3 regions of the Halolactibacillus sp. JCM 19043 genome follow, and region 3 is predicted to be linked to each of the others. Evidence: riboswitches for the same ligand, from Rfam matches in the RefSeq annotation. Region 3 holds a riboswitch; each other region holds the start of a gene.
The links. A riboswitch is a leader RNA that binds a small molecule or an ion and turns the genes downstream of it on or off. The one in region 3 is predicted to bind S-adenosylmethionine.
Positions count from the first base shown of each region.

Region 1: it holds a riboswitch for S-adenosylmethionine, as region 3 does, so the genes downstream of both, JCM19043_RS05245 (O-acetylhomoserine aminocarboxypropyltransferase/cysteine synthase family protein) here and JCM19043_RS09095 (methionine ABC transporter ATP-binding protein) in region 3, are expected to answer to the same signal.
Region 2: it holds a riboswitch for S-adenosylmethionine, as region 3 does, so the genes downstream of both, JCM19043_RS07210 (AMP-binding protein) here and JCM19043_RS09095 (methionine ABC transporter ATP-binding protein) in region 3, are expected to answer to the same signal.

Region 1 is NZ_BAXD01000006.1:59,403-69,235, reverse strand. It holds gene JCM19043_RS05265 (GHKL domain-containing protein) at 1-1,243, opposite strand, end outside; gene JCM19043_RS17360 (LytTR family DNA-binding domain-containing protein) at 1,240-1,527, opposite strand; gene JCM19043_RS17355 (LytTR family DNA-binding domain-containing protein) at 1,550-1,951, opposite strand; partial or broken gene glf (UDP-galactopyranose mutase) at 2,182-3,287, shown strand; gene JCM19043_RS05250 (NusG domain II-containing protein) at 3,277-3,705, shown strand; SAM riboswitch class I at 3,815-3,919, shown strand; gene JCM19043_RS05245 (O-acetylhomoserine aminocarboxypropyltransferase/cysteine synthase family protein) at 4,060-5,736, shown strand; gene JCM19043_RS05240 (hypothetical protein) at 5,948-6,220, shown strand; gene JCM19043_RS05235 (GDSL-type esterase/lipase family protein) at 6,178-6,879, shown strand; gene JCM19043_RS05230 (YpmS family protein) at 6,905-7,546, shown strand; gene JCM19043_RS05225 (hypothetical protein) at 7,725-8,309, opposite strand; gene JCM19043_RS05220 (AAA family ATPase) at 8,530-9,030, shown strand; gene JCM19043_RS05215 (DUF2628 domain-containing protein) at 9,119-9,739, opposite strand.
Region 2 is NZ_BAXD01000010.1:56,306-66,138, forward strand. It holds partial or broken gene JCM19043_RS16780 (DUF1576 domain-containing protein) at 1-347, shown strand, start outside; gene JCM19043_RS07165 (hypothetical protein) at 344-685, shown strand; gene JCM19043_RS07170 (SDR family NAD(P)-dependent oxidoreductase) at 741-1,457, shown strand; gene JCM19043_RS16790 (hypothetical protein) at 1,607-1,849, opposite strand; gene JCM19043_RS16795 (polysaccharide biosynthesis C-terminal domain-containing protein) at 1,997-2,395, opposite strand; gene JCM19043_RS16800 (MATE family efflux transporter) at 2,328-2,675, opposite strand; gene JCM19043_RS18145 (MATE family efflux transporter) at 2,650-2,895, opposite strand; gene JCM19043_RS07185 (immunoglobulin-like domain-containing protein) at 3,324-3,977, shown strand; gene JCM19043_RS07190 (sugar phosphate isomerase/epimerase) at 4,036-4,605, opposite strand; gene JCM19043_RS07195 (hypothetical protein) at 4,509-4,871, opposite strand; gene JCM19043_RS07200 (VLRF1 family aeRF1-type release factor) at 4,965-5,774, opposite strand; gene JCM19043_RS07205 (VOC family protein) at 6,000-6,398, shown strand; SAM riboswitch class I at 6,452-6,554, shown strand; gene JCM19043_RS07210 (AMP-binding protein) at 6,665-7,165, shown strand; gene JCM19043_RS07215 (hypothetical protein) at 7,335-7,523, shown strand; gene JCM19043_RS07220 (MurR/RpiR family transcriptional regulator) at 7,520-8,332, opposite strand; gene JCM19043_RS07225 (cell division protein FtsQ) at 8,570-9,400, shown strand; gene JCM19043_RS15995 (ABC transporter ATP-binding protein) at 9,402-9,797, shown strand; gene JCM19043_RS16000 (AAA family ATPase) at 9,788-9,833, shown strand, end outside.
Region 3 is NZ_BAXD01000016.1:24,373-34,205, reverse strand. It holds gene JCM19043_RS09110 (hypothetical protein) at 1-81, opposite strand, end outside; gene JCM19043_RS09105 (MetQ/NlpA family ABC transporter substrate-binding protein) at 286-1,098, opposite strand; gene JCM19043_RS09100 (methionine ABC transporter permease) at 1,141-1,806, opposite strand; gene JCM19043_RS09095 (methionine ABC transporter ATP-binding protein) at 1,799-2,824, opposite strand; SAM riboswitch class I at 3,021-3,134, opposite strand; gene JCM19043_RS09090 (TlpA disulfide reductase family protein) at 3,271-3,687, shown strand; gene gcvH (glycine cleavage system protein GcvH) at 3,748-4,188, opposite strand; gene JCM19043_RS09080 (arsenate reductase family protein) at 4,238-4,594, opposite strand; gene JCM19043_RS09075 (metal ABC transporter ATP-binding protein) at 4,837-5,592, shown strand; gene JCM19043_RS09070 (metal ABC transporter permease) at 5,608-6,462, shown strand; gene JCM19043_RS09065 (transcriptional repressor) at 6,524-6,871, shown strand; gene JCM19043_RS09060 (universal stress protein) at 6,923-7,342, opposite strand; gene JCM19043_RS09055 (Gfo/Idh/MocA family protein) at 7,480-8,457, opposite strand; gene JCM19043_RS09050 (HesB/YadR/YfhF family protein) at 8,704-9,009, shown strand; gene JCM19043_RS09045 (response regulator) at 9,097-9,453, opposite strand; gene JCM19043_RS09040 (chemotaxis protein CheW) at 9,500-9,833, opposite strand, start outside.

The DNA.
Region 1 (9,833 bases), on a different contig from region 3:
TACCGCCGTACTTTTCGACCGCATGTCTGATACTTTTGATTCCGTAACCATGGGCTTGTTTATTCTTCTTTGTTGTAGACGGTAAGCCGTCTTGATAACGCAAGGCACCTTCAAAATAGTTTTCAACTTGAATCATCGTAAACTGGTGTTGTTTTTTAAGTAACACATGAATCAGACGTTTGTCACTATCCTTTACCTTACACTCATATTCAATCGCATTGTCTAAAGCATTACCAAAAATGGTGACAATATCTTTTACATCCATTTCATTTAATAACTGTCCGTCCGCGACAGCTGTCAACGTGATGTTGTTTTTTAAGCAGTTCATATGTTTCATCGTCAAGAGTGTATCAAGCACGTGATGCCCGGTTTTATGTTGGGCTTCAAACATCTTTATCTCATCTTGCATCTCATCGATAAACGCTTCTCGTTTATCAGGATCTGTTTCTGCTTTTAGGGCAATCAGTTGGTGTTTTAAATCATGGTATTTGAAGTTAATAAGATCGATACTTTCCTTTGACTGTTGGTACTGGGTATATTGATATTTAAAAATGTTTTGCATCGCTTCCAGTTCATGTTTAACTCTTAGTTCATTTAATTGAACGTGATAAGCAAATAGAATCGCAAAACCTCCGAGGTCTACGAGTGTGCGAATATTTAAAATCTCCGTCGTATACTGTCCGCTAAAAGGTGTTCGCACCGAAACAAAGCTTAGATTACTAATAAAGAAAACAGCCACCCCAATCGTCGCACTTGACCAAAACTCGCGTGGCTTTATGCCTAACACACCGTCTTTTGGGATGTGTTGTCTTTCGAGAAACCAAATAAGAAAAAACAAAAGAAGATACGTTGTGATTAATAAGCTCACACTTAACATTGAATAAGCGGATTCGTTTCTTAACAAATAAAAATGTAACTGCCAATGGAATGAAGCAACGAGCTCTGCGGCGACAAAAGCTTTAACGACAAAATAACCAGCTTCATACATGGATACCTCTGTCGTTGTATAGATAAATAGCCACATCATCATCACCGCAAGTGCCATGCTTGGAATCCAGAAATAAATCGGTAAATCACCCGTTACCATTAAAAATGATGCTTGGATGACTAAAGCCCCTAGCATGATGCTGATAAGTTTTCCGCCAGTATAATGACGTTTTAACATACTCATATAGACAACACACGCAAGCCACTCAGATAAAGCTGTAAATAAACGCGGAATCTCTGGAAATAGATCGTTCATATCGATTGGTCTCCCCAATGTTTAGTGAGCGTGTCTAGAAAGCCTTTTTTCTTCGTTCGACCCATCGGTAATTCTGTTGTTTTCATGACGACAAACGGATCATTAATTCCTTGAACGTAGTTAAGATTAACCATAAACCCTTTATGTATCCGGTAAAAACCGTCACCTTTTAATACTTCCTCATAATGTTTAATCGCCCCCGTTGATTCAATGATCCCGTCTATCGTATGAAAGAGGAGTTGATGACCTTGGCTCTCAATATAATAGAGATCTTTTAGTTCCAATCTTACGACGCCACCTTTTACTTTAATGGTGATAAAGCGACTTTTTTTTAAGCTCAAGACGTTCAAGCGCTTTGAGTAGCCGTTCTTTAAAGGCAAAATAATTGATCGGCTTTAAAACATAATCAAGGGCATCGACCGCGTAGCCTTTAATCGCATATTGGGTCATATTCGTAATAAAGATAATAATCACGTGTTGATCAACTTTTCTAATTTCTTCTGCGACCGTCATCCCATCCATTAAAGGCATTTGAATATCCAAGAAGATAATATCAAACTGGGAAGTATAGTGATCAATAAACTGATCACCATCGGTATAGATTGACCACTCCAGCGGCTGATGTTGTTCTTCTTTGAATGTCGTTAAAAACGCTTCCAATTGTTCGTGGTACAATGTTTCATCTTCAACGATTGCCACCTTTACCATTTCCCCGTCACTCCTTTTGTCTTACGTTATAAGGACTCTCCCTAACGATAGGGGACGAATCTATCCTTTACAATTTTAGATTGATAGGTGATAATTTACACCATAAACATTAAAGGTTCAACTCCATTAGAGCCCAATCGCCTTTAAGTATAGCACACCCATTTTTTAAAATACCAGCCTTCCTTTTTTCTTCTCTAGTAAAATATAAACATGTAAGGGGTCTTAATATGATGTATGATTATTTAATTGTTGGCGCCGGACTTTTTGGCGCTGTGTTTAGTTATGAAGCAACAAAACAAGGGAAAACTTGCCTGGTGATTGATAAACGTCACCATATCGGTGGGAATATCTATACAGAAAAACAAGCCGGGATTGATGTCCATAAATACGGCGCGCACATTTTCCATACGAATAGTAAAAAGATTTGGGATTATGTGAATCAATTCGCAGCATTCAACCGATTTACTAATACTCCCATCGCTAATTATCACGGGGACATTTATAACCTCCCCTTCAACATGAACACCTTTCATCAATTATGGGGTGTGGTAACACCTGATGAGGCGAAAGAAGTCATCGAACGTCAGAAACAACAAGCAGGTGTAACTCATCCAACCAACTTAGAAGAACAAGCGATCTCACTTGTTGGTACGGATATTTATGAAAAACTGATCAAAGGCTATACCGAAAAACAATGGGGTCGACTTGCGACGGAACTTCCAGCGTTTATTATTAAGCGCCTGCCAGTGAGATTTACGTACGATAACAATTATTTCAATGATCGTTATCAAGGTATTCCAACGGAAGGCTATACCCACATTATTGAACAGATGCTTGAAAAATCTGACGTTAGACTCGGTATTGATTTTTTTGATGATAAAGATCACTATCAACAACTGGCTAAAAAGACGGTCTTTACTGGGATGATTGATCAGTACTTTGATTACGTCGATGGCACCCTTGACTACCGGAGTTTACGGTTTGAAACAGAACTAAAGCCCATCAGTAACTACCAAGGAAACGCCGTTGTGAATTATACTGATTCGGACACACCTTATACGCGCATCATTGAACATAAACATTTTAATTTTGGGACGCAACCTGACACGATCATCACCAAAGAATATCCAAGTGATTGAAAAAGGGGGATGAGCCGTATTATCCTATCAACGATGAGAAAAATAATGCCCTCTATCTAAAATATAAACAACGCGCCGAAAAAGAAACGAACGTGATCTTTGGTGGTAGACTCGCGACGTATAAATATTATGACATGCACCAAGTGATTGGGGCCGCTCTTGAAACGGCTGAAAGGGCGTTAAGCCATGACCAATAAGTCGCTTCGTCAAGTAAAAAGCATTCTCACAATCAGTGATGCTTTTGTCATCTTGATGTTACTGATCATTTCTTTTACGCCACTCGCGATCTTTCACTACAGCTATGCCCAGTCGGCAGATGATACCGTCGTCGCTTATATCTCTATTGATGGCGAAATCGTTGATGAATTTATTTTAAGTGATACGACACCACATGAGCTAAAAACTTATTATCCTGCGGGGAATCAATACAACATCATTGAAGTTGATGAGACGCGGATTCGGGTAAAAGAAGATAATTCACCCGACCAAATCGCGGTGAAAACCGGTTGGATCTCGCGTCCTGGTGAGACGAGTATTTGTTTGCCACATAGACTCATGATTGAGATTAGAGGAGAGGCAAATACTGATACACCTACCGATATTAATGCGTACTAACAGGACATATAAGTTTATACACTTAAATCGATAAAAAATTTAAGAAATTCTAACTTATCACTTGACGAACGGGATGAAGTTCACTATAATCCATACTAACAACTTAAAACTCTTATTACGAGTGGCTGAGGGAATAGGCCCTGCGACGCCCAGCAACCCCTGCATAGGCAGAAAGGTGCTAAATCCTACAGATGTGACATCTGAGAGATAAGAGGAGGACATGTGCGGTTACAACACCCTCTTCTTATTTTTCAAAGAAGTGGGTGTTTTTTGTTTCACCCTCAACTTATCGCATCCGTGTCGTTTCTATATTCAGAATAAACAAATTTTTTATATTCTAAGGAGGAATTACTTATGACCCACAATCCCTTTCACATTCAAGGTGCCGAAACACAACTCATTCACGCCGGCCAACAGACCGACCCTACTACCGGTGCTGTTGCTGTTCCGATTTACCAAACCACCGCTTTTTCATTTAAAGACACCGAACATGCGCAAAATCTTTTCGCATTAAAAGAACCTGGCAACATTTATTCAAGGATTATGAATCCCACCGTTGATGCGTTTGAACAGCGCATCGCTGCATTAGAAGACGGCGTGGCCGCTGTTGGTGTTGCCTCTGGTATGTCAGCGATCACACTCGCTATTTTGAATGTCGCCGAAGCAGGGGATGAAATCATTACCGATAGTAACCTTTACGGTGGGACATATAATTTATTCGAGCGCACGTTACCGAAATACGGCATTAAGGTGATCTTCGTTGATGGAACTGATCCACAAAACTTTGAACAAGCCATCACCGCCAAAACAAAAGCGATTTTCGCTGAAACGATCACGAACCCATCACTCAACGTTTTTGACATTGAAGCGGTCAGTGATATCGCTCATAGCTATGACGTCCCACTCATTATTGATAACACGTTTGCAACGCCATATGGGGCTAAACCACTCACCTTTGGTGCGGATATCGTCGTTCACTCAGCGACGAAATGGATTGGTGGTCACGGAACTACCATGGGTGGGGTTGTCGTTGATGGTGGTCGTTTCAACTGGAATAATGCCCGCTTTAAAGGCTTTACTGAACCGGATGAGTCGTATCACGGCATTCGTTACGGCATTGACGCAGGCCCAGCAGCGTTTGCGATTAAATTACGCGTGCAACTGTTACGTGACATCGGTCCGTCACTTAGCCCACAAAATGCCTTTAACTTACTTCAAGGATTAGAAACATTAAACTTACGCATTAAGCGTTACCATGACAATACGAAGCGCGTCGCAGATTATTTAAACAACCACCCTCAAGTCGAATGGGTGAACTATCCAGGGAATGCCGATCATCCAGGATATGCGCTAGCGAATAAATATCTGATTGATTATTACGGCTCGGTCATTACTTTTGGTATTAAAGGTGACCGCGAGACCGGCCGACAAGTGATTGACCATGTGAACTTGTTCTATCATGTCGCGAATGTCGGTGATGCCAAGTCGCTAATCATCCATCCAGCGTCAACGACGCATCAACAGTTATCAGCTGAAGGGTTAGAACAAGCAGGCGTCTCGGAACAATTAATCCGTCTTTCCATTGGACTTGAAACGTCTCACGATATTATTGCTGACTTAGATCAAGCGATCGCTAAAGCAACGGAGACAACACCAACGCTAACACCTTCTACAGAGGATGCGATCTATTGGGCGCTTCATTCCCCGTTCGCACGTGAAGAGGGCCTCCGTCCAAAAGAAATTGTCGTCGTTGGTGATCCTACTCAACACGGTTGCTTAAAGAAAATTAAAAAATTAGGCTTCCATTATAAAACGTTCGACGAACAAGCAGAGATTATTGATATACTCTTTGTGACCGAACCTAATCAGCTAACAGACATTCCTGCCCACGCGAAAATCGTCTGGTTTAAAACAAAAGAAGATTATCAGGTACTAAAACAACAAGCTTTAGCTAACAATCAAGTCATTGTTGAAGGTGCGTGTCTCTTTGGTACGGCTAATAAAATCCGGTTAAATCCGCGTCGTGACTAGTACAAATATCTAGCGTTTTTCATACTTTCGACACCCTTTGATGAGCTTGAGCTGTCACTTTGACTGCTCAAGCTATTTTTCTTGTCATTTTTTGTCTATCTGGTTATTGAAACGTCTTATCAAGACTACTATAATAGAAAAGCAATCTTGTTTTAAAATCTGTTTTAAGGGAATATTATCAAAAGAACTTTTCTTTAAGGATGGATGTCTTATGAGTAATCATCGTAAAAAAGTACTCCTTATTATATTAGTCGGTCTCATCGTGGCGGGTAGTATCGCTTTCTTTATCTTTCGACCCCTGCCCATCTACGAAACGACCTCTATTCAACCAGAAGAGGAAAATATTACGACGGTCATTAACCAAGTCGATGAAAAAGATGAAGAAGTACAATCAAATGCGACTGATTTGTCACTCGACTTAAAAACAGCTGTAGAAGAAACATTAAGAATTTTCACACGGACCGATGTGAAATTACCGCCCTAGGCGATTCACTTACTCAGGGTGTCGGTGATGAAACAAATAGTGAAGGCTATATCGGTGTGTTGAAAGGTTACTTTGATCAAACGGACACACGCGTAGCTATTAATAACTTCGGAAAGCGTGGGAACCGGACGGATCAATTACTCACTCGCCTTACAGAGGAAGAAGCGATCATTGATTCCGTTGAAGAGGCCGATTTTATCCTCGTCACGATTGGTGCCAATGATTTAATGCAAGTAGTGAAAAACAACGCACTAAATCTCAACCTTGATGTGTTTAACGAAGAAGAACAAGCCTTTAAGACACGTCTCACTGACATTTTCGAGATGATTAATGATTATAACCCGGACGCAGAGATTTATTTGCTCGGTTTTTTCAATCCGTTTCTCGGCTACTTTGATAATGTCATTGCTTTAAATGAAATCTTGACTTCTTGGAATCAAACTGGTAAGGAAGTGATTGAATCGTATTCGAATGGGCATCACATCGATTTATATGATTTATTTGCCCTCAAAGATATTTCGCTGTTAGCCGATGACAACTTCCACCCCAATAAAACAGGCTACACCTTAATTGGGGCACGGGTATACAACTACCTTAAACAGGATATTGACACATTAACGAGCGAGTTAAGCTCAAATAATGTATCACCAGAATCCTAACAAAGAAAGCTTGTAGAATGGACTGATGATTGTGAAAGAAAGTTTTATCAACTCAATAAAGAAAATGACGACATGGCACCGCCGCTTTATCTTACTAGCTCTCATTAACGGCGTCTTGATTGTCACCTTGTTCGTATTTCTCCTCCTCACACCTCCTGTGTCTGATGCTTTACCTGATCCAACGTATCAGGAGGAATTAGGGGCAAAGTTCACAGTAGAAACGACAAAAAGCGATCTAAATGATTTAATTAATACGTATATAAATCAAGTACTGAAAACAAACCAGGCTAATTTTGATGTTATTGTGGATAACGATATTCAACTGAATGGGGAACTATACGCGTTCGGCGTGCCTATTCCACTTCGAGTGACGATGGACCCGGTCGTCATGGACAACGGGGATATCGTGCTAAAAATGAACACACTCTCACTCGGATTACTCGACCTACCACGCGGACGCATTCTCCATTACATTAATCGCCAAGTAGAAACGCCAGACTGGCTTTATTTTGATTCAGAAAATGAACAAATCTATTTAGCCGTAACGTCTATTGAAATTGACAGCAACCTTCGCTTTAGAGTTGATGCGCTTGATCTATCAACGGATTCTATTATCTTTACCTTCACCGTTCCAAAAAGTGGCGTTGATACTACTACAAATGAATAATCTTTAACAAACACTACAGCAGCCGCTTAACATTACGGCTGCTTTTTTCATCTATATTTAAGTCGCTTTAGCATATAAAAAACCAACCTGAAAGTGACAGATTGGTTTTGGTATAAGAAATATAATAGCAGGCCTTGATGTTCATTCATAAAAAGTAAGTGTTAACCCGACTAATTTTTCAACTCATACGAAAGAATGAGCGAATCGGTAAACGAAATCTTCGTTTCTTGTCATCTAAATTTAAATAATTTTTTAGTGTGCCCATATAGACAAGATCTAACTTATCCCATTGCCTCAAATCATCTGGGCGCGTTAAGCCTGCGCGTTTATCTCTCGGATACAAATCAATTTCTTGAAGCATCGTCGCGACAAACTGTGAACAAAAATAAGCATGCGTGCGTTTTACTTCATAATTAATAAAGAAACCGAATAATCCAATAAAATTATAGCGGTATAAGTGCTGCATCGACTCAATCATTTGTAAGTGTTGGCGCAAGGCTAAATATTGGTCATTAGAAATCTCTAGCTCATATACGGCACACATCGATTGATTAAAAAAAGGTTCTGTCACAGCTTCTCTCACAAACCCACCAATAAACGGATTGTAAGGGCGTTTACGACCAAAGCTATAGACTTCACTCAAATCTTTATCGAAGGCAATCGAGACATGATTCAGATTCGTTTTTGTATATAAATCAATCGCCTTAGATAATAATGTTCCTGTCGATAAGAATAGTAAATAGATCGTGCGTGTCTCTTTCATAGTTGCCCCCTTTCCTTTCTTACTACTTAGACACAACCAACAAGTAAAAAGTTACATCGCACACAATAAAAGAAGTCAAGGATTGATATAGTGACCTCTATCGTGTATTCTCAGTATAGCATGAAATAATCAAAAAAAGTCTTTTTCATACAATTTTCCAGTCAACAAATCATGTATCTGTTCGACACCAATAATGAATAGTAGACAGGAGGAAAAACCTATGCAGCGGATCCTTATTCTCGGTAGCCCTGGGACAGGTAAAAGTACACTCGCACGGGAACTGAGTCACCATCTTCAGCTCCCCCTTTATCATTTAGACCAATTTTTCTTTGAAGCACATTGGGTCATTAATGAACCAGCCTTCAAACAAAAACTTCACGACGTTCTTCATGAAGACCGCTGGATTATCGACGGAAATTATGCCGCTTCTCTACCCCAGCGATTATCACGGGCTGACACGGTCATTTACTTAGACTATCCGACTCCTATTGCCTTATCCGGTATTATTAAACGCTACTGGCGTTATAAACATACGACAAGACCAGATATGGCACCAGGGTGCCTAGAACAACTCAAACCTTCATTCCTTTGGTACGTCCTGACCTTTAAACGAAAGAAAAGAAAACAAACATTTGCGAGCCTAACAGCGACTCAAATCCCCGTCTATTTCTTTCATTCGCGTAAAGAAACAGCGACCTTTATCCGAACGCTAACAAACTAAAGATTACTTATTTCGACTGTGTTTGTTTGCGCTCTATCCATAACTCCCGATTTCCGATAGCTCTTTAACACGTAGAAAGTCATCACACCTAAAAACCAAAGATGATCGTTGATAGACCGGCATACGACAAAAGTAAGATGATGGCGACTACCACGCCAGTCCCACTAACGCCTCCGCGTTCGCGGTAATCTGCTTGAGATAAATCATCATGTTGAAATTCAGCCAATTTTTGTCTTACATGCCGGTAATATAAGGCATTCCCTTTCATCCCCAAGTAGAAATAGAGCACAAGGGGAAGCAAGGTACTAAGAAAGAAAAGACTCGTCACGGCTGCGACAAAATCCATTAAGAAAAACACACCAATGAGAATTAATAATTCTCGGTACATCTTCCGGTAACCGAGCCAAAACAACCCGACAAAAAAGCTCGCCCAGTTCCAACCTGCGTTTACATCCGGTTGAGATGCGACCGACCACTTTTGGTCATAAAAGTGATAACGGGTATCAACAAAAGCCTGCCAAGGCTCTTCTTTGTGTTCGGCATCTTGATGTTTTTCAGACCGATTGACAGTCAATCCATCATTAATTTTATCGTCTTGTTGGTCTTTTGAGACGTTGTCGTCTCTAAAATAGTCTTGTATATTCAAGCCACACGTCGGACAAAAGACTGCCGCGTTTGGTGCTTCATTTCCACAGTTTGGACAAAACATTGACGTCACTCCTTTGTTTTTTTCCAGTTTAACATAAGCCTGTGCTAGCTACAGAAATTTCTTTTATTAAACTCGATGGACACCCCAGTCGTCA
Region 2 (9,833 bases), on a different contig from region 3:
ATCTTCACCGTTGTTGGTTTTGGTGCCTTTGGTAAGCATATTAATAATGTCTGGCCTATTTTAACAGGGGTCTTTTTATCCTCTTTATTAAAAGTATGGGACGTCTCATCGACAGGAGCAGTCTTAGCGGCTCTATTCGGGACAACATTGGCCCCAATCGCGGGTGCTTACGGGCACTATACGGTATTATTGCGGGTTTTGTTCATATTTCTATGGTGATGAATGTTGGCATGCTGCACGGTGGCATGAATTTATATAATAATGGCTTTAGTGGTGGCTTTGTGGCGGCATTACTTGTGCCTATTTTTGATTCACTTAATCGTAAAAAACGGAGGCGAAAAACATGACACGTGAACGGATGAAAGTCATTAAGATTGTCAACGAACTGTTAAGTTATTTCTTTATGCACCATATTATTGATGTTCAAATTGATGTCCAATATGGGAAAGAACATGTGATTATTACGATTATCGGTCAGATCAGTAAGAAACCGGATGACGTGGATGAACTGTATGACGTCCTAAACGCAGAACGACAAGTCGAATATGAAGATTATTACTGGTCCTTACTCGGCGAGCACCGCAACTACTCAGAATTAAACTTACTCGGTTCACTTGTGGATAAAGGTGAAGTGAACTATGAAGATGAGCATCTAACTGTTAAAGTATATCGGGCTAGAGATTAAATTCTTGTCTTTAAAATCATTCAATTACTTTCATCATAAGATAGGAGAGAGGTTAATGAGCCAGGTCGCATTAATTACTGGAGGCGCTAATGGGATTGGTAAGGCGCTTGTTCAAACATTTAAAGAAGCGGGTGTTCATGTTGTCTTTGTTGATGTCGATGATCATCAAGGGGAGGCACTTGCCATCGCTTGTGATGCGTCTTACTATCATGTTGATGTGACAAAACCTGAAGCAATCGAAGCTTTCTTTCGAAAGATGGACCAAGAGAAGGTGACATTTTCAGTCCTTATCAACAATGTCGGTATCACGAAAGTTCAACCGTTCTTGGAATTGAGTTATCAGGAGTTTGATGACGTCTTAAAAACAAATCTGTATAGCACGTTTTTGTTTAGTCAACATGTCGCAAGAAGAATGCCTGATGGTGGTCGCATTATCAATATCGGGTCAACACGTGCCTTTATGTCAGAACCGAATACAGAAAGTTATGCGGCATCAAAAGGGGCGATACATTCATTAACCCATGCGATGGCGATGAGCTTACAGCCACATAATATTACCGTCAATGCCATTAGCCCTGGTTGGATTGAGACAGGTGATCATCAAGCATTAACGGACGTCGATCATGCGCAGCACCCGTCTAACCGTGTTGGTAAGCCGGATGATGTCGCACGACTTGCGTTATTTTTAGCGGATGAAAATCAAGCTTTCATTAACGGAGAAAACATTGTGATTGACGGTGGGATGACGAAAAAAATGATTTATGAAGACTAGAAAAAACGGTAGAGACTATATGTCTTTACCGTTTTTCATTTAACTTAAAGTATCAGGTGAAGCGGGTGTTGTACTCACTTCATTCACAAGCATTTGTTTTCGTCTAAGTAATATTCTGTTGAATAAGTAAAAGAAGACAGATACGGTTGTCACGACAGAAATGAAGTCGCAATCGGTTCACTCACAAGCACCGCAAAGGTTTGATCTTCAATGATGCGCGGTAAGAGTAAAATCAGTGGAATTAATAAAAGGATCTTACGTAATAGCGCTAAAAACAGTGAAACGCGGGCTTCAGACAACGCGATAAAAGCTTGTTGGCAAGAGATTTGCGCGCCGAATAAAAAGACGACAGCCATATAGACACTAATGGTATCGGTCGTGATATCAATCAAGCTTGATCGTTAGTGAAAATGCCAATGAAAACATGTGGAATAATTTTAAAGAAAGCCAAAAAAGAAACGAATAACTGAGTGAAGCGAGAAATAATAGTTTGAACGTCTGTTTGACGCGCGTCGTGTTACCAGCACCGTAGTTATAACTCATGATAGGTTGAGCCCTTGCTTAAGCATGAGGGGTAAGATGAGCATCTGCATGAGGCTAGCCGTGATGGTCATCGCCCCGACCGCGAGGTCACCTCCATAAAGTTGTAACGACCGGTTAAACGTAATGTTTAACAATGACTCTGTACTTTGCATGATAAAAGGTGAGATGCCTAATGTCACAATCATAATTAAATACTGTGGTTTAATTTTTAAGTAGGACCATCTGATTCTAAGCTCTGTTTTTTTACCGGTTAAAAACTTAAGTACCCATAGAGCGGAAACAGCTTGAGAAATAACAGTGGCAACGGCCGCACCGGTTACGCCCATATCAAATACAAAAATAAGAATCGGGTCTAAAATGATGTTTAACGTCGCTCCAATCAAAATGGTGATCATACTGAATAAGGCATACCCTTGTCGATATATAAGGATTTAAACCGAGCGCAAACTGAATGGTAATGGCACCAAGGGAAATAATTTTTAAATAATCCCAGGCAAAGGGTAATGTTTCATTACTTGCACCAAACAATTGAAGGAAGTCTTGTCCAAAAGTGAAGAAAACAAAAGACAGGGTAAGGGATAAGAAAAATAACGTCGTTACCCCTGTACCTAATATTTTCTCAGCTTCTTCTTTATTGCCTTCGCCCATTTTAATGGCGGCTTGCGGGCGCCCCAATCCCAATCAATGAGCTAAACGACATAATAATGATAAAGATTGGAAAAGCAATGCCGACCCCTGTTAGAGCTAGGGGACCAACTTCGGGGATCCGTCCAATGTACATACGGTCTACGATGTTATACAACATGTTGACGACTTGAGCAAAAATATTGGGTAGCGCAAGGGTAAAGAGTAATTTTCCTATCGGTGTTTGATCTAATTTTAATGTGCGAGACATGATATTCACTCCTGATTCATAATTACTTGTATACAAGTTAACATTCTAACATAGAATGAGCAACGATGGGTGTAAATTGTTTCGTCCTTTGTTTAATCAAGTCGAAAATGGGAATCGTTTAACTGTAACAAAATCTTCTAGATAACGACTCATATAACGAGAGATGCAGACATGAATGAGTTAGAAAGGATGAGATAAATGAAGCGACGTTTAGTTAAACGACGATGGTTAGGACTTATAGGGCTTGTCGTGATTCTTACAGGGTGTACAAGAGCGCCCCTAGGCGACATCAACCAGGAAGATTTGTTTAGCCGCGTTGAAAGAGGCGAGGCGCTCGAAGCAAGTTTTGAGCCTATATCAACCAAGCCTATCAACCAGAGGCGCTAGCTGAGTTATTAGGGGAAGAGGTGTTAACTGGGGAGTGGTTTATGAACAACAACGATGATCAGGTTGGTTATACATTACTTTCAGGTTATAAAGAGAAAAATAGTACCCAAGCTATTCAATTATTTGCTTACGGAGAAAGTGAACCTGAACCAACAACGGTGCGTGTTACCATCAGCCAACTTGAATCTGGTGATGACGTGAGCGAAGGAGAAGTAATCACAGAAGTTACGATTGATAATGTCGAGGTAGCCGATACATTTGATCTTACAACCGTGACTATTCCTGAATTAGAAGGTGTTTATTTGTATCGATTAGAAAGCCTTACCCCTACAGGTGAGGTGACAGACCGGGTCTTGTCTGTCTTTTATAATGTTTTACCAAAACTTGACCTTGCCTTTGAAGTAGAACACGACACAGGTACAGAAGCAACGTGGGTGCTGCACAATCATGGTCAAACGAGCGTGACCTTTGGTGTTGATTATGCGCTTGAAAAATATGATGACGGTGTGTGGCGCGAAGTGCCGCTTGATTTAGCTTTCATTGAGATTGCTGTTCAACTCGCGGCAGGGGAGAGATACGACAATGACTTTTCCGTTGAAGATTTAGCTCGCGGGGAATATCGGTTAGTAAAAACAATCCAGGCGCCTGACTACGGAGAATCTTTTACCTTACAAGCACCGTTTTTAATTAAGTAACTTCATGTCGGTCCATAACAAAAATGTTTTTAAAAATAAGACAAGCACTAAGCTTGTCTTATTTCCATGTGAGGTTATTTTTTGATGCCACTTCTCGGATGAATTGACTGGCGAGATCATAACTCATCTCGTCAGGTAAGTGTTCGATAATGACAGGTAAATCCGGGTCTAACGTATCGAGCTTCTTCAGTAAGATCGGGTAATCGAGTTGGCCTGTACCTGGCAACACTTCTTTTAAATGCACGGTTAAATCAGACGTTAGTAAAAGGTCTTTTAAGTGAACATTGACAATTAAGTCACCTAATTCATCGATAAAGTCAGACATAACACGTCGGTTTCGGTAATAGCGTTTCGGGTTATTAATCATATTGACCGGATCAAAGTGGATTTTAAACGCGTCGCGGTCAATCATGTCAACGAGCTGTTTATAGTCCCATACATCACTTGGCGGAGTATAAGGCATCATTTCAAGACTATAGGTTGTCTGTGTTGGTTTGACATCATCAATGATGTCCTGAACAGTTTTGGCAATCAGTTCGAATGTTTGTTGGGTGTAATGTTCGCAGTCTGGACCGTCCCAAGTTGCGCCGAGAGAACCGGCAATGTTGACACACGTCCGCGCGCCAATCTCATCACTAAAGGCGAGTTGTTTTTTATATAATCGATGGCTTTTTTACGCGTCTCAAGATCTGAGCTAATCGGATTACTCCATGCGCCGACCTCACTCAGTAAGATATCGTGTTCTTTTGCTAGGGAGACATAATCGTTTCTCTCTGTTTGTGAACTGGTGTGATTAATCGGTAAGACAGCACTGTTAAAACCTTTTTCAAGATGTTTATTCACCCATGTTTCAGGGGTTAAATGATCAACAAAAACATAGCCACCTAAGCGCATAAGGCACCTCCTGTATATATTTCGAAGTATGTGTCATTCATTCGTTTTGTTATGACATAGGAAGAGGAACTGCATGTCTGCAGTTCCTCACGATTACAGGTCGTGTACGGCTTTAATGACTTTATCATGGTGTTCATCTAACATATTCTTATCGATACAAGCATTGATGGGCTTATTCATCAATTCTTTTAATTCATGTGTTTCTTCGTGTGGACCGACGAGGTAAATATATTCCCATTCACGGTCTTTCGCTAGTTTATCAAGCATCGGGGTAATCGATTTATACCAACGTTTCCGGTTTTCTTCAAATCGGGCAATAAATTGTTCGCGCAAGTTGATACTTTTACCTGCATTTGCCCCTGCTGAGGTATGGTTACGGTTAACGGCAGGGTGTTTACGCCAATCTTCTGTATCTAAATCCAGTTCATAGACCACGGTGTCAATCAGTTTACCTAACTCTGTTTCAACAAGTCGAATCGCTTCTTTTTGGGTCAGGATGACACCTGCTTTTGGATATTCTTGATGCAGTCTGACGAGCTGGTCAACTTTCGCGATTTCTTCCCAGAAGAATTCCGTTTCAACCGGTATTTGTAGGATGTCACTGTAAACAAATTCATCCGGTGTTGCGATAATAATGACGCTTTTCTTTAAATCTAATTCGTTTTCTTTAAAGAAATCTTTGACGGCTTTTTTTACTTGTTGGAATTTTTTTAATTCATCTTTATTGTCTTCGGTGTCTAAGTATTTTTCAAAACGATTGAGTCCATTTTTTAAATGTATCCGCCATTCGCCACCTTGTTGGTCAGGGTCAGCCGGATCCGTGTTTAAATACATTGTAAAGAATTTTTCTGGACTTTCTAAGTATAAACTTTCGAGTTTTTTGATTGTTTTCTTGATGGTCATGTAAAAGCCTCCATTCAATCATTTTTTTCTGTCCTTACCCTGTATCTAACCGAAATATGAAAGCGTTAAACATTTTACGGGTAATCTTTCTAATCTTTCTGAAAAATATCGTAAACGCTGAAGCGGCATTGACAATTTTACGTTATAATGGAAAGAAAGACGTTTATATTTTCATGTGGATGAAACGTCAGGAGAATACATGTGTAACTTGTAGGAGGAATGATTATGACTTTACTTTATCCGTGTTTAATGTTTAGAGGTGAGGCAGAACAAGCGATGCGCTTCTATGTGGGGGCTTTTAAAGGGGCAGAAATATTAGAATTGATGCGCTATGGCCACGGGAGAGAAGCAGACCAACATAAAGTATCACGAGGGATTATCACCTTACATAATCAAACCGTGCTTTGTTTTGATAGTATTGTCGACCATCCCTTCACGTTTACTCCAAGTACTTCACTTGTGATCGAGTGTGAGTCATTAGAAGAATTAAAAAGATTATATGATTACTTAGCCGTTAATGGAGAAGTGTTAATGCCATTAGATACGTATCAATGCCATCAACAGATGGTTTGGTTTAATGATCAGTTTGGTGTGAGTTGGCAACTTGTGTATTTTGGCGTATAACCTCTTTACAATTACGGAATTTATGTTATAATTTTCTAAAACAACTGCATAGGTGTTTATCACGAGTGAACGAGAGATCTGGCTCTAAGACTTCACGGCAACCTACATGAGTAAGGTGCCCCAACCAGCAAAGCAGAAGGCTTTGAATGATGAATGTTCGTTATGAAATTAACACGCATTCAATTAATGGATGCGTGTTTTCGTCATTGATCGCCTTTCTTATCACAATGTTTCATACGAATGTATAGAGAGAGGAATGATGTGAGATGGTAAGAACCGATTTAAAAGAGCCGTTATTAGATCACCGCTTTGACGATGCGCCAAAAACGAATGCGGTTTTTCATTTAATGGATCAGCATGTGGAATTAGGGCACGGATTCGTGCCGTGTTTGATCGAATCAGAACCGGTAAGTCAGTCAATGTCCTTTGGTGACTTTCAAGCAGCTGTAAATAACTATAGTAGGATCTTTCAAGATAATGGTATCTGCAAAGATGATAAAGTCCTTGTCTTACTTAAAACAGGTAAGGTGTTTCACCAGACATTGCTTGCGATTATCCGTTTAGGTGCGATTGCGGTCGTTTGTGATCACGAAACAGCGTGTGTGACACAAATCGCAGAAAAAGAACAGATTAAGATTATTGTGACAGACTATACGTTAAGACGGTTGATTGAAGTGAACCGACTAACGACGTTACAACAGGTCATGTTTACGGAACATATGAATCAGCTCACCCAAACAAATCAAGCACTTGATGTAGTTGGGTAAGGGCAAGTCAGCCGATGGTCATTATATATGACGGGGAGGACCATTTGTGTTATTGTCATGGACATATTGAGTGTTTCGTTACACTCTCAGATGACTATTTAATTCAGACTGAAGAAACCGTGCTCGTTCCCGCTTTAACGTACACCCATCCACTGTTTTACTGGTTGGCATGGATCCAGCGGCTGGTGTATATATCGGCCCCATTCATGCGAAGACAGTAGAACATTTAGTGGGTTTTGTGGCATTAATAGATGAAGATACTTTTGGCTGCTTAGTGAAAGCAGACTGTGAGTTAGAAGCACTAGCGTTTGACCAACAAAAGCTCGTCGGACTCTTGCGCCAGTGTGCGCAAGGTTAACGTGGTAAAAATGCCTTCAATTCTGACCTTAACGCCACTAAAGCCTCGGCTGTTGTCTCAGCTGTTGTTTCTTTAATTAATGCTTCTATTAAACGTTCAATTAAATACGTCGGTCCGATCATCGAGTGGAATTCATTCGGCTTCCCGCGATCGGTGAGAAATATTAGCAGTGCCGGGTACTGGTCTGCTAAATTATCTTGGTCAGTTAAGCCGATGGTCTTGATGCTTTTTTTCTCCGTGACGTGTAATAACGCCTTTGTCTCATTGATCAATCTTGAGAAACTGAAAAAAATGACTGTATCGGTTGGTTGTAAATGCAACAACGTCTCCATGAGTTCACTACCTCCTTCAGTGTGAAGTTCGACGGGAATCGCTAAGCGGCGCAGGCGATAAAACAATAATTCGCCCAATCCTTTCGTGACCCCAAAACTAAAAATATGAACGGTTGAGGCTTGTTTGATTAAATGAACGAAGCGGCTCACGTACGTATTTGCAAGACCTGTTTCTGTTTTGTATAAATAATCGAGTAACTTTTGAAACCTCATCGGTCCTATCGACGAGGTTTCTTTTGCTTGTTGTAACTTGTTTTGTGGAGAGGAAGAAAGCTTATGAATATGCGCTTGTTTAAAGGTTTTGTAATTTCTGTAACCAAGCACCTTAAAAAAACGCGACACTGTAGCGTTACTAATCTTTAAGTCATTAGCAATTTCTTCTTCCGTTTTAAGTAGAGCTTGTTGGGCCTGTCTATTAAAGTAGTCGGCAATTTTCATTTGATTCGGTGTTAAGTTTTTCGTTGGAAAGTTAAACATTTATTTCGCTCCTTATCATAACGGTATGTAGCGTCATTATAGCAAAATCCGTGCAGTGAAAAGCGGGAATGTAAGAAACTTTACATAATGTTTAAAGATGCACAATATTTTACAGCGTCTTTACATGACTCATATACTAGCTTCATCTCCGACCGATATACTTAACGTATCACTTAATTAAAGGAGCTGTTTCATTTGAATACACATCAACGCTTTACTTTAACACAGTCACAAAAAATGATGGTGTTTATTTTGTCGATGTCGCTTTACGGACTATCTAACATGATCACCGAACTTATTCCGAAGTTTTACTTAGGGCCGATTGAATTGTCGGTTGAGTACTTTGCTTTTATTCCTCTTAGCTTAGCGATGATTTTCCATCCCTTATACGCGGCTATTGGCGCAAGTTTAGGTGAGGTGATCTTCGGTGAGATTATGCTAGGGCAGTTTGGTGGGATTGGTGAGTTAGAGAAGTTTATCGCCTTTTCACTGGCGATTTTTATTGCAGGGGTCAGTGTCCGTAACCCGGAAAATAAAAAACAAGTCGCGCTTGGAGCGATGGTTGGTGTAATCCTGCACCAGTTTATAAGTATGAGTGTTGATATTTTAAAAGTATGGGTGGGGGTTGAAGAATTAGAAGCGGTCGAAGGTTTGGCAGAAAGTGTTGTCGTGATTGAAGGACTTGCATTTTTAAACGACGTGCTGTTTTCAGGTATTTTGTTCGCCTTACTCCCCACGCTATACCTTGTACCAAGACTCTACGGTAAGATTGAGCCTTTGTTAGGGATGAAGCCACGAAAGAATGATTTACAACTTGGCTTATCAGACATTGTTACCGTACCGTTTGTACTCGCGACGGTCGTTCTCGGTAGTTTAAGTTTCTTATTTGAGTATTTATCAGAAACGACGTTTGGTTGGGAGTGGGAAGCCCCGCTCGTGGACCGTTTTGGTGAGTGGATTGTCTTTCCAATGATGGCTATACCGGTCATTGTCGCCCTTGTTGTTGTTAGCTATTTGGTCAAACGCAAAGGACGAAAAGACACTGACGGTTATTCGGAGGTTGTTTAACATGACACATCAATTAACGATGACAGACGTGACCTTCACTTATCCAGGGCAGAACAGTCCACAGCTTAAAAATGTGACGCTATCGATTAAAGAAGGGACGTTTGTGGCGATTATGGGTGGCAACGGTAGTGGGAAAAGTACGCTCTGTAAATGTTTGAATGGTCTTATTCCTCATTACTATGTGGGCGACTATGCGGGTAAGACAACCGTTAATGGTCATGATACAACAAAAGTGTCGGTGTCAGAGTTATCTAAACACGTTGGGTATGTGTATCAGGACTTTGAGAATCAACTGGTGAGTCCAAGAGTATTAGATGACGCTTGTTTTGCACCGTTGCACTTTGGGCTGAGTGACTTTAAAAGAAGAGGAGAAAGGCGCTTGAACTTATGGCCATAAGTCATCTAAAAGACCGTTACATTTGGCAACTCAGTG
Region 3 (9,833 bases):
ATATTCTGTGAAATTCACGCCGTGATTTTGATGCATAGCTTTTTCCATTTCTGGTGTGTAGTTCAGATTGAGCTTTTCCATCTCGTTTTAAAAGTCCCCTTATTGATTAATTTATTTATTGCTTGATACAAGTATTATTATAGCACGCTGCCCCTACTATGAAAAACGTGCTTTGACATGATTTGACCTCATTTCACCGAGTAATAACCGCTCTATTCAACATACCTCAGCGCACATAAAAATACAGACGAATTCTTCCGTTTTCGTCTGTATTTCATTGTTCAGTTATTCACCGGCAACAGGAACAACTTCGCCTTGGTATTTTTCATTAATGAAATTAGAGATTTCTTCTGACTGCAAGATTTCAACTAACTTTTGAAGATTCTCATTATCTTCATCTTCAGCACGTGCGGCGATAATATTAACATAAAGGGAATCGGCACCTTCTACGAATAACGCATCGTCCACCGGTGATAGACCTGCTTCAATCGCATAGTTACCATTAATAGCAATGAGTGTATTTGCTTCATTTTCATATGCTTCGATCAGGAATTCCGGATTCACTGATGGAGAAAACGTAAGGTTCAATGGATTTTCCACAATATCATCGATTGTAGCAGCGGATTTATCTACATCATCGGCAAGTGTAATAAAACCATTTGCTTCAAAGAGTGCTAAAATACGCCCATGGTCAGGTACGTTACGACTAATAATCACTTCTGTTCCTTCTTCAATATCATCTACTGAAGCAATGTCTTTTGAAAACACACCGAGAGGTTCTACGTGAATGCCCGCTAGATTAACTAAGTCATAACCATGATCTTCTAAAGATAATTCAAAGAATGGAATGTGTTGGAAGTAGTTGGCATCCAATTCTCCACGTGATAAATCTTCGTTTGGTAATGCGTAATCTGTATACGTTTCAATCGTTAACTCAATACCTTCTTCTTCTAGCAATGGACGCGCTTCTTCTAAGATTTCTGCGTGAGGCACAGAAGTAGCCCCGACTTTAATTTCATTCTCTGCTGATTCTTCTCCACAAGCAGCTAAAAATCCAAGTGACAAGACAAGTAAAAATAAAGTTACAATTTTTTTCATCATGAAATCCCCTTTTCTTTTTTTAATATATGAATAAGCTCATTAGCGCTTATCAATTTTTTTCGTAATAACATCGCCAATAAATTGAAAGATAAATACAATTAATACAATCAGGAGTGTACAGACATAAACGATATCCATATCTCGACGAGTAAAGCCGTAGAAGTAGGCATAATCACCAAGACCCCCAGCACCAATCGATCCTGCGACGGCGGTATAACCGATTAAAGCAATCGCCGTTACCGTCAGTCCTGAAACAAGCGCTGGCATCGATTCTTTTAGTAACACCTTAAAGATAATCGTCGATGTTTTTGCCCCCATCGCTTTCGCTGCTTCAATTACACCGTGATCAACTTCACGTAAAGCAATCTCAACGAGGCGACCATAAAACGGCGCAGAACCTAAAATTAATGCAGGTAATGCGGCTGTTGGTCCGCGGAACGTCCCAAATAAAAAGACGGTGAGTGGTAAAATTAAAAAGATTAAAATAATAAAAGGAATCGCCCGAAATATATTCACAAATCCAGCGGTAATTGAATAAACAATTTTATTATCCCACAAGTTACCCGGCGCGGATAAATAAATGAATAGACCTAGGATCGTACCTAAAATCAACGTCCCTATTAAAGCGACAAGTGTCATATAAAGTGTCTCACCTGTTGCCCATAAAAGATCCATCCAATCAATGTTTGGAAATAAATTAGCCATGTGTGATCACCTCCACATCGACTGATGTTGATCGAATAAATTGAATCGCCTGTTCCACTGCTGGTAAGTCCCCTGTCATTTTTACATAAAGCGAGCCGTAAGCTCCTTCTTGTGTTTGTTTAATGTTTCCTTGAATAATATTAATATCAACGTCATAATGTTTAGCTACCTCTGAAATAATCGCTTGATTGGCTGTTTCTTTTACGAAGGTTAACTTTAGTACATGACCATCTGAAATATGTTCGATTAATACATCATCGGTGAGTTCTTCATCTGGTTTACCCATGACCTGTTCAACAAACTTTTTCGTCACCGGTTTTTTAGGGTGTGAGAAGACTTCAAGGACATTTCCTTGTTCAACCACACGTCCCGCTTCCATTACGGCTACGTTATGACAAATCTTTTGAATGACGTGCATTTCATGGGTAATGAGGATAATCGTTAAACCGAGCTTTTCATTAATATCAACAAGCAAAGCTAAAATTGAGTCGGTTGTCTCTGGGTCAAGAGCCGATGTTGCTTCATCACAAAGTAATACTTTCGGTTTATTTGCGAGTGCTCGTGCAATACCAACCCGCTGCTTTTGTCCCCCACTAAGTTGTGACGGATAATTCTTTTCTTTACCTGTTAGTCCAACAAGATCAATCAATTCTTGCACACGCGTTTGTATTTCAGCTTTTGATGTCCCGGCAATTTCTAATGGAAAGGCAATGTTTTCTTCAACGGTGCGCGACCACAACAGGTTAAAGTGCTGAAAAATCATGCCAATTTCCTGGCGTTTCACCCGTAATTCATGTTTTGATAGGCTAGTGATATTTTGTCCTTCTATTTCTACTGTCCCACTTGTCGGTTCTTCTAAGCGATTAATTAAGCGAATAAAAGTGCTTTTACCAGCACCGCTATAACCAATCACGCCGAAAATCTCACCTTTTTCAATCGATAAACTTAAATCATCTACGGCTTTTAGTTCATGTTCGTTTGTTTTAAAAACTTTCGATAACTGATCAATGACGATCATGTGACTTCCCCCTAATATCTAAATATTCATTCTTTTTATAACGGTATTCATTCTTCTCTCTTTAACCGAATACGCGATGGTTTAATGATTAAATTATCAACCAAACACTATTTCAATCAATATAAAAGCGCCCCTTTATTCTCCTTTAATAAGAGAACAAAAAGACGCTGGCATCATATGCTTACGTTTAAGCGTTCCCTTATCATCCAAAGCTTACGCTTTGCAGGAATTGGCACCTTTTTAAATACAGCTTGTATTTAACGGTTGCCGGGCTTCGTCGGGCCAGTCCCTCCACCTCTCTTGATAAGAGTCTTAAATATTTAATTGGTTAATGGTGATAATAGCACGTTAAAAATATGCTGTCAATAAGTTTTCACAATATTTTGTCCATGTTATACTAATTAATCACGAGAGTATACAACAGTTTGAAAGGATGATTGATATATATGACAACTGCACCAGATTTTACGCTTCCCTATATTGATAAAGACGACCATCTTACATTAAGTGATTTGCGCGGGCGAATGGTGTTACTTACGTTTTGGGCCTCTTGGTGTCCTGATTGTAGTCAGGATATGCCGATGAAAGAGCGATTATTCAAAACCGTGGACCAAAACAAATTAGCGATGATTACCATTAATGTCACTGGTAGAGAAAGGCATCACGATGATGCCGTTCGTTACAAAAATAACTTTATCAAACAACCAACTCTTGTAGATAATGGTCGTGAAACATATCTCAACTACACTTGTTTAGGTGTACCAACGACGGTCTTAATTGATCAACAGGGTCATATCGTTAAACAATGGGGCCAGAACTTAAGCTTTCCTAGTCTAATGGAGGCAATTAGTGCCTATCTTTAAGAAAAACATGCCTGTTCATTAGAAGTATTGACTAATGTTCAGGCGTGTTTTATGATCAGATTACTTCGTTAAATCAATATCATTGATGTGTGACAAGTTTAAAGCAACATGGTCCTCAGTAACGCCCCGCAGAAAATCTTTATACGCGTCACTTGCCATAAGTGCTTTAACATCCTCCATATTATCTGGCTTAATGACAATCAACCAACCCTTATCATAAGGTGACACATTAATCAGTTCAGGTTTATCTTCTAATACATCATTAACCTCAACGATTTCTCCGTTGATTGGTGCATACAGTTCTGATACTGTTTTAACGGATTCAACATTACCGAACGTATCATTCGCTTTCACTGTTTCACCAGTTTCACTGATTTCAGCGAACACAACGTCACCTAGTTCATCTTGCGCATAATCAGTCACCCCGATACGAACTAAGTTATCTTCAATATTTAACCACACATGTTCATCTGTGTAATAATAATCTTTTGGTAAAGTCATTTATCATTCCCTCTTTCATTTAAGCGAATTTGTTGCTGCTTATGTTGCTTTATTTCCATGTTTGTTCGAATTGTTCTTCCTTAAAACCGACCGTCACATGTTGGTCATCATAAGTAAGTGGACGTTTCATTAACATCCCATCGCTTACGAGTACATCGACTTTCTCTTCATGCGTCATATCAGGTAATTTATCTTTTAAATTCAATTCACGATACTTCTGGCCACTCGTATTAAAGAATTTTTTAATATCTAGTCCGCTTCGTTCGATTAGCCCCATCATCACTGCTTTTGATGGTGTGTCTTCTACAATATGGTGCTCATCATAAGCGACACCATTAGCCTCTAACCATTGCTTTGCTTTTTTACATGTACCGCACTTTGGATAACAATAAAACGTCATTGTCAAATGAATCCCCACCCTTTCTCTTTTCTCCTTCTTTAGTATAAAGTCTCTTGCTTCGTTTTTCCACCTTTTCGCTTGTTCTAATGCACTTTCATTGACATCAAAGCATTTATTATGATTAACTTAAACCTAAACCGTAACAATTCTTATTTACATTCATGCTTGTTTCGGTTACACTTAGTAATGGTTACGTTTCGAACAATCACAAAGTGCTTTTATATAATAGATAGAGGAGCTTAAATACAATGACAGACACCATCGTTGAATTAAAAAATATACGCTATGCCTATGAAGACAAGATTGCTTTAAAAGATGTGAACCTCTCGATTCCTCGCGGGGCTTTTTTAGGTCTTGTCGGACCAAATGGTGGCGGTAAAACAACATTAATTAAATTACTACTCGGTGTGTTAACACCGCAACATGGCTCGATCGAGTTATTCGGAACACCTGCTAATAAGTTTAAAGATTGGCAGAAGATTGGCTTTGTGTCACAAAAAGCTAATGCCTTTAATCGAGGGTTTCCTGCCACGGTAAAAGAAGTCGTCGCTACGGGATTAACGGCACAAATCGGTTACTTGAAGTTCTTCACAAAAAAACATCGCGAGAAAGTAAAAGAAGCCATTGAACTTGTTGGTATGTCAGAATACATCAATCAAAACATTGGTGACTTATCAGGTGGTCAACAACAGCGCATTTTTATTGCCCGTGCTTTAGTCAGTGAACCGGAATTTCTCATTTTAGATGAACCGACTGTTGGGATTGATACGGAAAACGTTCAAAAGTTTTACGAACTTTTAGGGAAATTAAATCACGAGAAAAAAATCACCCTTCTCCTTGTCTCCCATGATATTGGCACGATGACAAGTCATGCAAATGGCGTTGCTTGTCTCAATAAAGAAATCCATTTTCATGGTGATACAGAAGCGTTTCATAATTTATCTGAACAACGGATTTCATCATTTTATGGTCATGACTTAAATATCGTGACCCACAATCATTAAGGACGGTGAGTGAGTTTGCTTAGTCAATTTTTTGAGTTTGAGTTTTTGCGCACGACACTTTATACAGGTTTAATCATCGGCTTAATTGCGCCACTCCTTGGTACGTTTGTCGTTGTGAGACGCCTTAGCTTAATTGCTGACGGTTTGAGTCATGTGACTTTAGCCGGTATTGCTTTTGGTTTGTTTATGGATAAAAAATACGGATTAGCTGTCATTACCCCTTTTACGTCCGGGACAATTTTTTCTATCTTTGGAGCTATCTTAATTGAGCGTCTAAGAACAGTCTATAAAGCTTATCAAGATTTAGCTATTCCTATTATTCTCTCTGGTGGGGTTGGTCTTAGTGTTATCTTTATTGCACTTGCTGACGGATTGAACAATGACTTATACTCTTACTTATTCGGATCTGTTTCAGCTGTGTCTAAACAAGATTTTAATACGATTCGGATTATTGCGGTTATTGTTTTAACGTTAATGGTTGTGTTTTATAAAGAATTGTTTATGTTATCATTTGATGAAGAACATGCGAAAGTATCAGGTATTCATTCAAAGAGTATTCACTTATTATTTATCTTACTGACGGCACTTGTTATTTCAGCGTCTATCCGCATTGTCGGTGTGTTGCTTGTTTCAGCGCTCATGACACTGCCTGTCGCAAGTAGTATTCGCATTGCCAAAGGATTTAAACAAACCATTTTTTATTCGATTATCTTCGGTGAAGCAAGTGTCATTCTAGGGATTGTTTCTGGTTATTATTTAGAAATCCCCCCCGGTGGGACAATCGTGATGGTCTTAATTGCTTTTCTCATCGTGACAACATTTCTCCAAAAAGTATGGTTAAAATCTCAACGAAAGAAGGCGATTGTATGAATTTAAATGAAGCCTTAATAAGTTAAAAGAGGCTGGTTATAAATACACAAATAAACGGGCAATGATTTTAGAGTTTTTCGCAAATGAAGGGCGTTATCGTACAGCTAAAGAATTACTCTCTTATATGGAACCGCATTATGATGGGATTAGCTTTGATACAATCTACCGAAATCTCCACCTCTTTAACGAGTTAGGTATTTTAGAATCCACTGAACTAGACGGAGAAAAACATTATCAAATCCGGTGTGCTAATCACCACCACCATCATTTCATCTGTCGCAAATGCGGGGCAACAAAACGCATTCAAATCTGCCCAATGGATATGATTGATGATGACTTAAGTGGGTACATGATTGAAGGACATAAATTTGAAGTATACGGACTTTGTCCAGCTTGTCAAGCCGCATAAAATAGATAAATCCCCCAGTCACATAAACGGTGACTAGGGGATTTTTAGATGTTATTTAACAATGAGTACCGGGCAATCGGCGCGTTTAGCCACTTTATGACTGACACTTCCTAGCACCATTTCTTGCAGACTATTTAATCCGCGACTTCCAATAATGACGAGATCATGCCGTTCATCATTCGCGTACTTAACAATCGTTGGGCCTGGATCACCATGTAAGATTTTGATACTGTAATCTACTTCCGCTTCTGTTAATTTACGCTCAGAGATTTCTAATTTTTCACGTCGACTACGATCTAAATCACTCGCATTCCAGTGATAAGTTGCATCAGCTTTCGCCGCTGTTCCATCAACAACATACAAGATGGTAACTTCAGCATCTGCTTGACATTTTGCTAATTCAACCGCTTTTTCACAGGCGCGAATTGAATATTCAGATCCATCAGAAGCTAACAGGATTTTCTTAAACATGAATGACCACTCCCTTAAAGATAAAATAAACTATAGTATAATCTATCCTTTAACCGCTGTGGGTAAACCTCATTTCACCAAAAGTTTTCATCATTGTAACTATTCATACGGCTATTTTTTAATATCGCTCTGCCCTACTAGTCATTTAGGTTAATCGGAGAATGCTTTTCAACAGAGACGCGTGCTGCGTCCGTCATAAGCTGAGTATTATAAGCATTTTGATACGTAGACAAAATGTGTTCATTACTACCTGACTTAATGGATTGAATAAAGGCTTCATCCTCCTGGTAATAGGGATCTTGTGTATCTACCATGACTTTTTCGGTTTTTCCCGTTTTTATCGTTAACGACTCAGGAGTCCACTCGATCACTGCTGAATCGGTATACATCGTAAACCCTATTTCATCTAAACCCTCTGGTAAGATGCACGTATTGGTAATATTAGCGATGACTCCAGATTTAAATCGTATACTGAGTGTACCGACATCCGCTACAGTCACGTCTTCTTTTCGCTTATTCATCACGCGTTGTGCCTCATAAGCATGAACTTCTTCACTCTCACCTAAAAGGTACCTCAAAAGATCGACAATATGCGTCGCTTGTTCATTTAATTGTCCACCCGATAATGCTTGATTACGCCACCAACTCACCTCAGGCATCGACCCCATCCATCTGCCTGTCACTAGACCTACGGTATGGTCTTTTAATAGACGTTTAAGATATTGAATCGATTCTAAGTAACGGAAATGATAACCGACAGCAGTCACTAACGGTGCTTTTTCGAGTGCTTCAACAACTTTTTCTGGCGCCGCTGTTGTTACACCTAGTGGCTTTTCAACAAAGAAAGGTATGCGATGCTTTACTAAGGTAAGTTCCATCTCACCATGCGCCATCGGCGGCACACAAAGATAAACACCATCTAATTTTTCTGCGTCTAGCATCGCATGAAAATCGCTATACCCTCTCATGCCGTCATACTGTTCAGCAAATCGCTTCGCTTTTTCCTCGCTCGTACCGCAAACAGCTACAAGTCTTACCTGGTCCATCTTCATTAGAATATCAGCATGTTTTTGACTAAATCCACCTGTCCCTACCATCCCAATCTTTATTGTCATCGTACTCATCCTTTATCATTTGACTTAGTTAATTAATTTACTTTATTTTAACGTTGTTCTTAATAAGTCGCAACTTTTTCCATAAAACAACCTGAATATAAGTGTTAATACACATAACAAGCACTTCTTACTAATTAATCAAATCCATGAGAAGCAACATGTCATACAAAATGATGTAAACATGTTACAATTAATATTGATAGTAAATACCATAACTCATACATGAGAAGATAAGGGGTGCAAAGGATGAAATTAGACGTAACAGATCAAGCCATTCAATGGTTCAAAGAGGAAGTATTAGTGGAAGAAGGTAGTGCCGTTCGTTTTTATGTGAAAATTTATGGTACAAGCCCGATTCGTGAAGGCTACGCACTAGCCTTTGACGTACACAATGAAGCAATTGATGGACCTGTTGGTGAGAAATTTGAGCAGAGTGGACTCACTTTTTACGTTAAAGAAGATGACCTCTGGTTCTTTGAAGGTCATGATTTAATCGTTGATTATGATGAGAAGATGGATGAAGTCGCTTATCGCTATCCAGAAAATAAGTGACTGTATCTTGTCTCAATCGGACGCATTCAATATGATAAACAAAAGGTCACAGATGCGACTAGCCCAACTGTGACCTTTTAGTATGCTTTAAAAAATTTTTTCTAACGCTTGTTTAATACGATCTTGATCAAATGGCTTAACGATAAAATCTTTCGCACCCGCTTGAATTGCTTCAAGTACCATTTGTTGTTGTCCCATTGCTGAGCACATGACAATCGTGGCACCTGGGTCATTGGCTTTAATATTCTTAACAGCCTCTACCCCATTCATCTCAGGCATGGTAATATCCATTGTCACTAAATCCGGTTTCAACTCACTATACAAATCAATCGCCACTTGACCATTCTCTGCCTCGCCAACGACCTCATGTCCTAATGATTGAAAGATATTTTTTAGCTGCATACGCATAAACGCAGCATCATCAGTTACTAAAATACGTGCCATAATTCATACTCTCCTCTAACTCTTTTATTTCTCATCATTACGTGTTTTACTGTTCTTCTACAACTTCTTTTACTTCATTTAATTCTTGATGATTTAAAATGTATGCTAAGTCTACTAAGAGTAATAAGCGGTCATCCAGCTTTGCGACACCATTTAAAAACTTCGCATTGACACCTCTAATAGATGTAGGAGCTGGCTCTACAATTTCTTCATCGATATCAATAACATCTGAGGCTTCATCGACGATAAAGCCAACCGATACATCATCAACAAGTGCGACAAGCATTCGTGAATGATCGGTTTTGTCTGTTTTATCCATATCCATACGACGCTTTAAGTCGATGACCGGAATAACCTCGCCTCTTAGTTTCGTAATACCT